DNA from 4 places in the Citrobacter sp. GW821-FHT02E08 genome. Region 2 is predicted to be linked to each of the others. Evidence: predicted binding sites of a transcription regulator. Region 2 holds the regulator's gene; each other region holds the start of a gene.

Region 1 (3,087 bases), on a different contig from region 2:
TACCGTCACTGCAGAACAACACCCGGATGCTGCGGTGAATATCGACTGGCATGGACAGACTTTTCGTGGCAACAACCAGCAGGTGTTGTTAGAACAGCTGGAAAACCAGGGGATTCGGGTTCCCTATTCGTGTCGGGCGGGTATTTGCGGTTGCTGCCGGGTACGGTTGCTGGAGGGCGAAGTCAGCCCGCTGAAAAAATCAGCGATAGGCGAGGATGGCACGATTCTTTGCTGTAGTTGTGTGCCGAAAACGGCGCTCAGACTGGAAAGTTAAACGGCTTGCTCAAGGCTGAAACTGTCAATAATGGCTTGCGGTTTCAGTCTGTCATTCATGATCTTTATCGCATCACCCAGCTGCATCGTGCGTCCCGCGACCACCACGCCAGGCTGAGCAAGCAGACAAAGCGCCGCATTTTCACCCGGTTCCACCACCAGTAAATTGACCTGCTCTTCGGTGTCGCTCAAGTACACGCAGGCCGCATCGCCGGAGACGGGCGACCAGTCTTCTGCATGCGCAACAAAGTGCCAGCTTTTTGGCATCTGGGGTTTGAGGTAGCGAATAGCCACCAGCGCATTAAGCACCAGTTCCGCTTTCTGTTCTTTCGATAATTCAAGGTCGCGGCATTTTTCTTCAAAGGAAAAATAAAGCGCGGCATCTTCTACGCAAAAACCGGCGGGTGAAAAAGCATCAGGAGTGAGCATTTTGCGAGCAAAACGCGAGCGAAATAACATGCCATTGGCCAGATCGAGCATCATTCGATCATGCTCTTCATCATAATACCAGCGCCAGTTATCGTCAGGTTTAATTCGCATTCGTTTATCTCCTGGGCTTAACATCCTGTTGCAACATTGTCCTGATTGCCGCTTCGTTAATTGCCTTAATAAGAAAAGACTAAAATGTATAAATAAGCAACAGTGAAGGAATATAAAACAACCAGGGCTGGAAATAAAGCCCTGGTTGTCCGATTAAGGGAAAAGGTTAGAGATGGGTAACGATTTCTTTAATCAGCGGCGGACCTTTAAAAATAAAGCCGGAATAAATTTGCACCAGTGAGGCGCCAGCCGCCATTTTTTCACGCGCCGCTATCACCGAGTCAATACCACCGACACCAATAATCGGTAACTGCCCGTTTAATTCCTGCGACAGACGTCGAATAATTTCTGTACTTTTTAATTGCAGCGGTCGTCCACTCAAACCACCCATTTGGTCACAGTTTTTCATTCCCTGAACCAAAGAACGATCCAACGTTGTATTGGTGGCAATAACACCATCAATATTATGACGGACTAAACTGTCAGCAACCTGGATCAGTTCTTCTTCGGAAAGATCCGGCGCGATCTTTACCGCCACCGGCACATATTTTTGATGGATCGCCTGCAGATCGTTTTGTTTATTTTTAATTGCCGTCAATAAATCGTCCAGCGCATCGCCGTATTGCAGCGTGCGTAATCCTGGCGTATTTGGTGAAGAGATATTGATCGCGATATAACCTGCATAAGCATAGACTTTTTCCATACAAATCAGATAGTCATCTTTGCCTTGCTCTACCGGCGTATCTTTATTTTTACCGATATTAATCCCCAGGATGCCGTCAAAATGCGATTTTTTAACGTTCTCCACCAGGTTATCGACACCGTGGTTATTGAAGCCCATTCTGTTGATCAACCCTTCCGCATCGACCAGGCGGAAAAGGCGGGGTTTATCGTTGCCAGGCTGAGGGCGTGGCGTCACGGTGCCTATCTCTATCGAGCCAAACCCCATTGCGCCCAGCGCATCAATGCACTCCCCATCTTTATCCAGACCTGCGGCCAGACCAAGCGGGTTCTTAAAAGTCAGCCCCATACAGGTAACAGGCTTTGCTGGCACTTTCTGGCGCACAAGCGCTTCCAGCGGTGTACCTGTGACACGGCGTAATTGTTGAAATGTTAATTCATGAGCGCGCTCTGGATCGAGCTGAAAAAGGGCTTTACGAACGAAGGGGTAGTACATGAACTCTCCTGGATTCCCGGTGTGCAAACCGGGGGCGTATTATGTGCGATGTTGAACCAAAAGGGAATTGACCTGCGGCAATAAATGACGATGTCCACGCAATCGTTTTCTTCCTCCCCACTCAATTATGCGTTTTTCAGATTTTCTCTGCCGGATAAATCATTTCGATTCACAAAATCTCTCTGTCAGACTGCACAAATTGTTATCAACGTTAGTAAAAAGCAACTAATTGGTTATAAGGAGAGATTGAGAATATGCGCATCATCACTCTGGCGGGAAGTCCGCGTTTTCCCTCTCGTTCCAGTGCGTTACTGGAATATGCCCGTGAAAAACTCAGTGTTCTGGATGTCGAGGTCTGCCACTGGTACCTCCACAACTTTGCGCCTGAAGATCTTTTATATGCGCGATTCGACAGCCCCGCGCTGAAAACCCTGGTCGCCCAGTTAAAAGAGGCCGATGGGCTGATTGTCGCCACGCCCGTTTATAAAGCGGCCTATTCCGGGGCGTTAAAAACGTTGCTTGACCTGCTGCCTGAGCGGGCGCTCGACGGGAAGGTGGTGTTGCCTCTCGCCACCGGCGGCACCGTCGCGCATTTACTGGCCGTTGACTATGCGCTCAAGCCGGTATTAAGCGCGCTTAAAGCGCAGGAAATTCTGCATGGCGTGTTTGCTGATGACTCTCAGGTTATTGATTATCAGCATAAACCGCACTTCACCCCGAACCTACAACTGCGCCTGGACAACGCTCTCGAGACGTTCTGGCAGGCGCTGCATCGTCGGGATGTACAGGTTCCTGATTTTCACCCATCACAGGGGATCGCCCATGCTTAATCTCTTCAAACGTCATTCACCCTGGCTGGCGCTGACCGGTTTACTGTCACTTTCAGCCCTGTCTCACGCAGCGACCTCCACGCCCGAGACGCTGCGTATCGGTTATCAGAAAGGCAGCATCAGTATGGTGCTGGCAAAAAGCCACCAACTTCTGGAAACGCGCTATCCGCAAACGAAAATCTCCTGGGTAGAATTCCCGGCGGGGCCGCAGATGCTTGAAGCGCTGAATGTCGGCAGTATCGATCTGGGCAGCACTGGCGACATACC
Region 2 (3,087 bases):
AAAAATCAGCGCATTACGACGAGCACGGTGCGATAGCAACAGGGTCATCAACGGCGCGCCCACCATCACACCCACCGCATAGGCGCTGATGAGCATTCCGGCGGCGGGAATGGAGACATTCACGCCATGCGCAATGACGGGCAACAGCCCCATCGGAGAGAATTCCGTGGTCCCAATACCAAATGCGCCAATCGCAAGCGCCAGTAAGGGGTAATTGATTTTCATACGTTGACTCCGCTGCAGCGTGCCGCGAAGCGACACCCGATAAGAGCCAAAAGCATGACATCAATCACAAAAATAATAAAGTTAACAGAATGGCAAAAGACTTTTGCTGATTTAGTAACAATGAAGGGGTAACGAGATGAGGGAGAGCATGCTCCCTCACGGTAAATCAGTGCAGTGCGGCGGTCAGACCACCCGCTACGATCAGGCCCAGAACAATAATAGTGGTTACTAACGAAAACTTCAGATCGGTGCTCATCAAATTTGCTCCTTTTTATTCCCACACAAAAAGTGATATTGCGCATTTTTACACACTTGGATGTAAAAATCTCCCAGGATTTATATTGATAACCACTTTTAACTCTTCCCCTTTTCGTCAAGATCAGACAAAATTCCACGCTTACTTGATTAGCGTACCGGCCATTGACCCCCTCCTGACGTTTCGTGTCGTTTTCCCGGCGTGCCGCAACCCTGATGTTGCGATAAGGGTGTGTAAAGGCAAACGTTTACCTACAGTATTTTCAGGAGTTTGGATATGGTCTGGAGTGAAATGTAATGGCAACAATTAAAGATGTAGCGAAGCGAGCAAACGTTTCCACTACAACCGTATCACATGTAATTAACAAAACGCGTTTTGTCGCAGAAGAGACTCGCAATGCTGTCTGGGCAGCAATCAAAGAATTGCACTACTCCCCGAGTGCCGTCGCCCGCAGCCTGAAGGTGAATCACACCAAATCTATCGGTCTGCTGGCAACCAGCAGTGAAGCCGCCTATTTCGCTGAAATTATTGAAGCCGTTGAGAAAAACTGCTTCCAGAAAGGCTACACCCTGATCCTTGGCAATGCCTGGAATAATCTTGAAAAACAACGGGCCTACCTTTCCATGATGGCGCAAAAGCGTGTGGATGGTCTGCTGGTTATGTGTTCGGAATATCCAGAGTCTCTGCTCTCCATGCTTGAAGAGTATCGCCATATTCCAATGGTGGTTATGGATTGGGGCGAAGCGAAGGCTGACTTTACCGATACGGTCATTGATAACGCGTTCGAAGGCGGTTATATGGCCGGTCGTTATCTGGTGGAACGCGGTCATCGTGAGATAGGCGTCATTCCTGGCCCGATGGAGCGTAACACGGGGGCTGGCCGCCTGGCGGGCTTTATGAAGGCGATGGACGAAGCGCTGATAAAAGTCCCGGAAAACTGGATTGTACAGGGCGATTTTGAACCTGAGTCTGGTTATCGTGCAATGCAGCAAATCCTCTCTCAGACCCATCGCCCTACTGCGGTATTCTGCGGTGGCGACATCATGGCAATGGGGGCGCTCTGCGCTGCTGACGAAATGGGTTTGCGCGTACCGCAGGATATTTCGGTGATCGGTTATGACAATGTGCGTAACGCGCGCTATTTCACACCCGCACTGACCACTATTCACCAACCGAAAGACTCACTGGGTGAAACGGCCTTTAATATGTTGTTAGACCGTATCGTCAACAAGCGTGAAGAGTCGCAGTCTATTGAAGTCCACCCGCGACTGATCGAACGTCGTTCGGTTGCGGATGGTCCGTTCCGCGACTATCGTCGTTAAGCTTCCCCGGCGGGAACCTCTTCAGGTTCTCGCAACCACTCTTTATTCAGCGTTTCACTGTCGCCTAAATACTCCAGCAGCCAGGCTAATGCGGGCGACGTGTCATTTTGCTGCCAGGTCAGGCAGCATGCTGCATCCGGGAATGGATTCTCCAGGGTCAACGCGACCCATTTGCCACTGTCGACCCACGGTTTTGCAAAATGCGTAGGCACCATCCCGACACATAACCCGGCGGAAAGACAGGTTGCTGACGATTCCCAATCCGGTACGATCACGCGCTTTTGGTTGTCCAGCAGCCAGGTGATACGTTTAGGCAGTGTCCGTGACGTGTCTTCACGGACCAGCGACGGCCAGTTGCGCAACGTATCATCACTCAAGGGTCCGGGCATCGCCGCCAGGGGATGATGACTTGCCACCACGCAGCTCCAGCTCAACATTCCCATATCGCGAAAGGTATAGCGCCCGCCGACGGGGATCGCCTGCGTCGCCCCAATGGCCAGTTCCACGCGTCCGTCGGAAAGCGCATCCCAGACGCCGTTAAACACCTCCTGAGAAACGATCAGCTCGACGTCATCAAAGTGGCGATAGAAGTCGACAATCATCTGCCGGGTGCGTTCTGGTCGCACAATATTATCTACCGCGATAGGCAGTTGCCCTCGCCAGCCATTCGCAATCTGTTGGCACTGCTGGCGGGTGATCTGCATTTTTTTGATAACAGAGCGGCCTTCTTTTAAAAACCAGGCGCCGGCGGGCGTCAATTCCACATCCCGGTGGCGTCGTTCAAACAGGGGAACCGCCAGCCACTCTTCCAGTTGACGTACGGTGTAGCTGACGGCCGAGGGCACGCGATGCAGTTCCTGGGCGGCGGAACTGAAGCTACCATTGCGCGCGACAGCATCAACAACTTCAAGGGAATATTCTGACCACATATTCTGCCTACAAAAAATTTGAATTCAGTAGACAAATATTAGCGTTTCACAACAGGAATTTCACTCCCTACACTCTGCGGCAATGTCTTACTGATAAAAAAAGAGAATGTATTATGCAACCGGGAAAAGGGTTTTTAGTCTGGCTGGCGGGTCTCAGCGTACTGGGTTTTCTGGCAACAGATATGTACTTACCTGCATTTGCTGCCATTCAGGCCGATTTGCAGACACCTGCCTCTGCCGTCAGCGCCAGTCTGAGCCTGTTCTTAGCCGGGTTCGCCATCGCCCAGCTCGCCTGGGGTCCGCTATCCGATCGTTACGGTCGTAAGCCCATACTATTGCTCGGTTTGTCGATCTT
Region 3 (3,087 bases), on a different contig from region 2:
TAGGCCGAGGACGACTGCGACAAAAACGAGGAGAGGGAGAGCCTCTCTTTACCAAAGTCCTCCGCAGACACCGCCGGGTAGTCCTGCGCCAGTTTCAGTGTTTCTGCGGCCTGTTTCTCTTTCTCCTGCAGATAGCCGACCAGGCTTATCTGATACTTTCGAATATTTTCCACATAGGCGTAAGCCTCATGCCCGCGCGCATAGCCGTAGGTCAACTTACTGTAATACGGTTTCTGGCTGAGCAGCGGCAAGCGCTGTTTTACATCGGTCCAACTGTCCGGATTCCCTTTGGTTTTTACCGTTAACGCCCGGGCGTCAAGCATGTGCGCATAACCCATATTGTAAGCGATGAGCGCAAACCAGATACGCTCTTCTTCGGGAACGGTATCAGGGACTTTGCTCATCATGTCCTGTAGATAACGCGCGCCGCCGCTGATGCTCTGTTCGGCGTCGGTCCTGTCAGTCAACCCCAGACTCTGAGCGGTATTTCTGGTGAGCATCATCATGCCGCGGACGCCGGTTGGCGAGGTGGCCTGCGCATCCCAGTGCGATTCCTGATACGCGATAGCCGCCAGTAAACGCCAGTCAATCTCCTGCGCATACTTCTGAAATAGCGGTTTCAGCTCTGGCAGCACGTTATCTACAGCGCGTAAGAAGGTGCGGGTATCAACGTAATCAAAGTCGCCGCCGTGACCCAAATATTTTTCTTCCAGTCGCGCCAGAGAACCGTCTTCATTAATGGTGTTAAAAAAATCGAGCAGGGCTGCCGAGAGCGTGTTGTCATCATCCAGTTGGCTGAACCAGGTGACCGGCTGCTCATCGGTGACATCCAGCGCAACGGCCAGCTCAGGGTGTACGCGCTGGAACAAGCTGATGGCCACCGAGTCTGCGATGGTGTACTCCAGTTCGCCGCTGATCACCGCTTCCATCAGTTCCGTCGTGCCCTTTTTGTCATCGACTTTCCAGCTGAGTTCGGGGAACTTTGTCTCTTTCAGGGTGCGTAGGTCATTCAGGACCACATGACTTGGCGCAATGGTGAGTTGGTTTTCATTCACGGTGGCAAGCGTTCGCGGGCGATATTGTCCGACCCGATAGACCACTTGCTGAGAAACAGAATAGTACGTTGGACCCGATTGGTAGTTTTTCACGCGTTCGCTGTTATAGACCAGACCTGCGGCCAGCAGGTCGGCCTTGCCATTGTCCAGATCGTCAAACAACTGGCTGATGTTCTGACGTACGGTGACCTTCAGCTTTACGCCTAAGTAGTTGGCGAACAGCTGCGCCAGCTCATAATCCAGACCGTACTTTTTTCCATTGAGGGTTGAGTAGGTTAGCGGTGAGTCAATGGTACTGACGCGCAGCTCTCCCCGCGCCTGAATGGCGGCGATACGATTATCGGCTTTACCGAACCAGGGGATTGATGGCCAGAGGGCCGCTGCCAACAGCAGCGTCAGTATGCCGATGAACAGATAATTAATCTTTAATTTTTTCAATTAGTTAATTCTCTGGATCGTGCGGTTTCTCAGCCTGAAAATGTAGTGATTAAAGCCAGTGTGAGTCATTGATGTGCGGCATTTTGCGCAACAATACGCCAGTTGGCAACTAATTCGGAATCAGTGGCGCATCGGATGATAAGAAACGGCGGTGATTTTATTTCGACGCAAACGGTTTCGTCAGCGCGCCAGATTCTTTATAATGGCGCCCGTTTCCCCACTTGGGCACACCGAAAGCTTAGAAGACGAGAGACTTATGATGGAAATTCTGCGTGGTTCGCCTGCACTGTCTGCATTCCGTATTAACAAACTGCTGGCGCGTTTTCAGGCTGCCAACCTCCAGGTCAACAATATTTACGCTGAGTATGTCCATTTTGCCTGCCTGAATGCGCCGCTGAACGATGATGAACACGCGCAGCTTGCCCGTTTGCTGAAGTATGGCCCGAGCTTACGCAGCCATACCCCGGAGGGAAAACTGCTGTTGGTTACCCCTCGTCCTGGCACCATCTCTCCCTGGTCTTCCAAAGCAACGGATATTGCACACAACTGCGGCCTGCAACAGGTGAGCCGTCTGGAACGTGGCATTGCCTGGTACGTTGACGCTGAGCCACTCACCGCTGAGCAGTGGCAAAGCGTTGCTGCTGAACTGCACGACCGCATGATGGAGACGATTTTCTCCTCGTTGAACGACGCAGAAAAACTGTTTGTTCACCACCAACCGGCACCGGTTGCCAGCGTTGATGTGCTGGGCGAAGGTCGTCAGGCACTGATTAACGCAAACCTGCGTCTGGGCCTGGCGCTGGCGGATGACGAAATTGATTATCTGCATACTGCCTTCAGCAACCTGGGCCGCAATCCAAACGACATTGAGCTTTATATGTTCGCCCAGGCGAACTCCGAACACTGCCGTCACAAGATTTTCAACGCCGACTGGGTCATTGATGGCAAACAACAGCCGAAATCGCTGTTCAAAATGATTAAAAACACCTTCGAGACCACGCCGGACCACGTGCTTTCTGCCTATAAAGATAACGCGGCGGTAATGGAAGGTTCTGAAGTGGGGCGCTACTTTGCCGACCATGAAACGGGTCGTTACGACTTCCATCAGGAACCTACACACATCCTGATGAAAGTAGAAACCCATAACCACCCGACCGCAATTTCGCCTTGGCCAGGTGCTGCGACCGGTTCCGGTGGCGAGATTCGTGACGAAGGCGCGACTGGGCGTGGCGCGAAGCCGAAAGCCGGTCTGGTTGGTTTCTCTGTTTCTAACCTGCGTATTCCGGGCTTTGAACAGCCGTGGGAAGAAGATTTCGGTAAGCCGGAGCGCATTGTTACCGCGCTGGACATCATGACCGAAGGCCCGCTGGGCGGCGCCGCATTTAACAACGAATTTGGTCGTCCGGCGCTGAACGGTTACTTCCGTACGTATGAAGAGAAAGTGAATAGCCACAACGGCGAAGAGCTACGCGGCTATCACAAACCGATCATGCTGGCGGGCGGGATCGGCAACATCCGCGCCGATCACGTACAGAAAGGCGAGATCGTCGTTGGCGCGAAGCTGATCGTGCTCGGCGGCCCGGCGATGAACATC
Region 4 (3,087 bases), on a different contig from region 2:
TGCGCGGTCAGGAAGGGCAGCGCCTGGATCACGCCCGGGGCATCTTCCTGCGCCAAATTGGCCTGCATGAGTCCGTAAGCTCCCACCCCGATAAAAACGGCATCGTACTTTTCGGTGAGAAAATGGAAGGGAATGTCACGACCAATTTCGTAATTCAGGTGAAAATCGATCCCCATCGCACTAAAGATCTCCCGCCGCTGGCTCAGAACGCTTTTTTCCAGCTTAAAAGGTGGGATACCAAAGGTGAGCATGCCGCCAATTTCCGGATGGCGATCATAAACATCGACCTGCACGCCCGCACGCGTCAATACGTCTGCACAGCCGAGACCTGCGGGTCCTGCGCCAATCACCGCCACACGCTGCGGGCGAGAAGCGACGCGGCTAAGATCGGGACGCCAGCCCATTGCCAGTGCGGTGTCAGTAATGTATCGCTCAAGGTTGCCTATTGAGACTGCGCCAGAGAGATCCTTCAACGTGCAGGCGCCTTCGCAGAGACGATCCTGCGGGCAAACCCGACCACAGATCTCCGGCAGAGAACTGGTCTGGTGGCAGAGTTCCGCCGCCTCGATGATGCGTCCCTCACGCACAAGACGCACATAACCGGGAATCGCGTTATGCAGGGGGCAGTGCCAGTTACAATTCGCTTTTTCAGCACAATAGACACAGCGCCCGCTTTCATAAACGCTCTGCTGCTGATCCAGACCGTAATAAATTTCGCCAAAATGTGTTTTCCGCTCCGCAGCGGAACGTTTCTCCGCCCCCTTACGTGGCTCAGCGGAAAGTAACATTTCACGACGGGAAAGCCTGCTGCCTCCCGCTACATCACCTTCTGCACTCCTGCGCTGTCGAACCTTTTGCAATTGCAGCAATCCCTTGTCATCCATCAAGCGCAGCGCCTTTGTGGGGCATGCCTCAACGCAGGCTTGTCCACCCGAAACACGTTGATGGCAAAGGTCACATTTCTGCGCAACAGCATCGACCATCTCGATAACCCCAAAGGGGCAAGCGATTGCGCAGCTTTTACAACCGATGCAGCGCCGCTCGTCCAGTTGTACACTATCAGCGTGAAAGGTGAGCGCATCCACCGGGCAGGATGCAACACAGGGGGCGTTAATACAGTGATGACATGTAACAGTGCGGGTGATCTCTCCTTTCCCCACAAGATGGATTCGGGGTAAAAAGTCACACCGATTTTGTGGCCAGTTTTCCTGATGATGAGCCAAAACGCAGGCGATTTCGCAAGCATGGCAGCCTATACATTCCATCGCATCGGCAACAATAAATGTGTTCATTTGCGTCCTTTTCATCTGATTGGTTATTTTTTCAGATACCGCGATGCAATAAATGGGCATATCTTTGCAAGCAGGGAAAGTTATTTGATATTTTGCGACTTACATCAAACTAAAAAATGGCTGCCTGTGAAGCCTTCTTTAATTAACCTCATTGCTGATTCTTAAAAGTTCATAGAGATAGGTCTGGAAATATATGCTTACAGGGTAATAAAAAATGAATCACTCCATTCCATAATGATTAAATACTTATCAATATGAGAAAACAAAAGATCAAATCCAGGTCGTATCTCTTTACCAGATGTTCCCCAAATTAGTCATTGTGTGATTTCTTCCGCATTTCCACCCTATACCTTTCCGCACAGACTAAAACTGGCATCCCACGAGCATGTCCTTTTACTGTTTTAGCAAACGTAAACGGTTGCTTTTTACTCAGGCGAGTTAAAGGAGAAAAACGCATGAGCGCCATAGATTCTCAATTGCCCTCATCCTCGGGTCAAAACCGCCCTGGCGATGAGGTTGACCGCATACTATCTCCAGGAAAGCTTTTCATACTCGGTCTCCAGCATGTCCTTGTCATGTACGCTGGCGCGGTCGCGGTACCGTTGATGATTGGCGACAGACTCGGGCTCAGCAAAGCGGAAATTGCTCTGCTCATTAGCTCCGATCTTTTTTGTTGTGGTGTCGTAACGCTTCTGCAATGTATCGGCATCGGTCGCTTTATGGGAATTCGCCTGCCGGTGATTATGTCGGTTACGTTTGCCGCCGTTACACCAATGATTGCTATCGGTATGAATCCGGATATCGGTTTGCTGGGTATTTTTGGCGCGACAATTGCGGCGGGTTTTATCACAACGCTATTAGCACCACTTATCGGGCGTTTAATGCCATTATTCCCCCCCCTGGTCACCGGCGTGGTGATTACCTCTATTGGACTGAGTATTATTCAGGTCGGCATCGACTGGGCGGCGGGAGGGAAAGGAAATCCTGAATATGGCAACCCGATATATTTAGGCATTTCTTTTGCCGTATTAATTTTTATTTTACTCATTACACGTTATGCCAAAGGTTTTATGTCCAACGTTGCCGTTTTACTCGGCATTGTATTTGGCTTTGCGTTATCGTGGATGATGAATGAAGTTAATCTGTCAGGCCTGCACGATGCCTCATGGTTCGCTATAGTTACACCGCTGGCTTTTGGCACACCGGTTTTTGATCCCGTCTCAATTCTGACGATGACGGCAGTACTGATCATTGTTTTTATTGAATCGATGGGGATGTTCCTGGCACTCGGGGAGATTGTGGGTCGTAAACTCTCCTCACAAGACATTATTCGCGGGTTACGTGTGGACGGCGTAGGAACAATGATTGGCGGGCTTTTTAACAGCTTCCCTCATACCTCATTTTCGCAGAACGTCGGTCTGGTCAGCGTGACGCGCGTGCACAGCCGTTGGGTTTGCATTGCTTCCGGTATCATTTTAATTCTGTTTGGCATGGTGCCTAAAATGGCAGTACTGGTCGCCTCAATTCCGCAATTTGTCCTCGGCGGCGCGGGTCTGGTGATGTTTGGCATGGTGCTGGCAACCGGGATTCGCATTCTGTCACGCTGTAACTACACCACCAATCGTTACAACCTCTACATTGTGGCGATTAGCCTTGGCGTCGGCATGACTCCCACGCTGTCCCATAACTTTTTCTCCCAGCTACCCGCCGTCCTCCAGCCGCTACTCCACAGCGGCATAATGCTGGCAACGGTCAGCGCTGTCGTACTGAATGTCTTCTTTAACGGCTATCAGCA

The links. The regulator PurR, encoded in region 2, represses purine synthesis genes. The targets are predictions, from matches to a motif close to CANGCAAACGTTTGCNTG.
Region 1: the regulator PurR is predicted to act here: its motif matches at 2,086-2,103, upstream of pyrD (quinone-dependent dihydroorotate dehydrogenase).
Region 3: the regulator PurR is predicted to act here: its motif matches at 1,658-1,675, upstream of purL (phosphoribosylformylglycinamidine synthase).
Region 4: the regulator PurR is predicted to act here: its motif matches at 1,700-1,717, upstream of AC07UY_RS01810 (nucleobase:cation symporter-2 family protein).

The regions. Positions count from the first base shown of each region.
Region 1 covers NZ_JBWKVL010000006.1:31,099-34,185, forward strand. Annotated here, with positions in the region: gene AC07UY_RS10105 (YcbX family protein) at 1-274, shown strand, start outside; gene zapC (cell division protein ZapC) at 271-813, opposite strand; gene pyrD (quinone-dependent dihydroorotate dehydrogenase) at 980-1,990, opposite strand; gene ssuE (NADPH-dependent FMN reductase) at 2,245-2,820, shown strand; gene AC07UY_RS10125 (sulfonate ABC transporter substrate-binding protein) at 2,813-3,087, shown strand, end outside.
Region 2 covers NZ_JBWKVL010000004.1:85,424-88,510, forward strand. Annotated here, with positions in the region: gene AC07UY_RS06935 (MFS transporter) at 1-225, opposite strand, end outside; gene cydH (cytochrome bd-I accessory subunit CydH) at 392-481, opposite strand; gene purR (HTH-type transcriptional repressor PurR) at 778-1,803, shown strand; gene punR (DNA-binding transcriptional activator PunR) at 1,800-2,732, opposite strand; gene punC (purine nucleoside transporter PunC) at 2,846-3,087, shown strand, end outside.
Region 3 covers NZ_JBWKVL010000007.1:27,748-30,834, forward strand. Annotated here, with positions in the region: gene mltF (membrane-bound lytic murein transglycosylase MltF) at 1-1,493, opposite strand, end outside; gene purL (phosphoribosylformylglycinamidine synthase) at 1,750-3,087, shown strand, end outside.
Region 4 covers NZ_JBWKVL010000001.1:365,597-368,683, reverse strand. Annotated here, with positions in the region: gene ygfT (formate-dependent uric acid utilization protein YgfT) at 1-1,292, opposite strand, end outside; gene AC07UY_RS01810 (nucleobase:cation symporter-2 family protein) at 1,748-3,087, shown strand, end outside.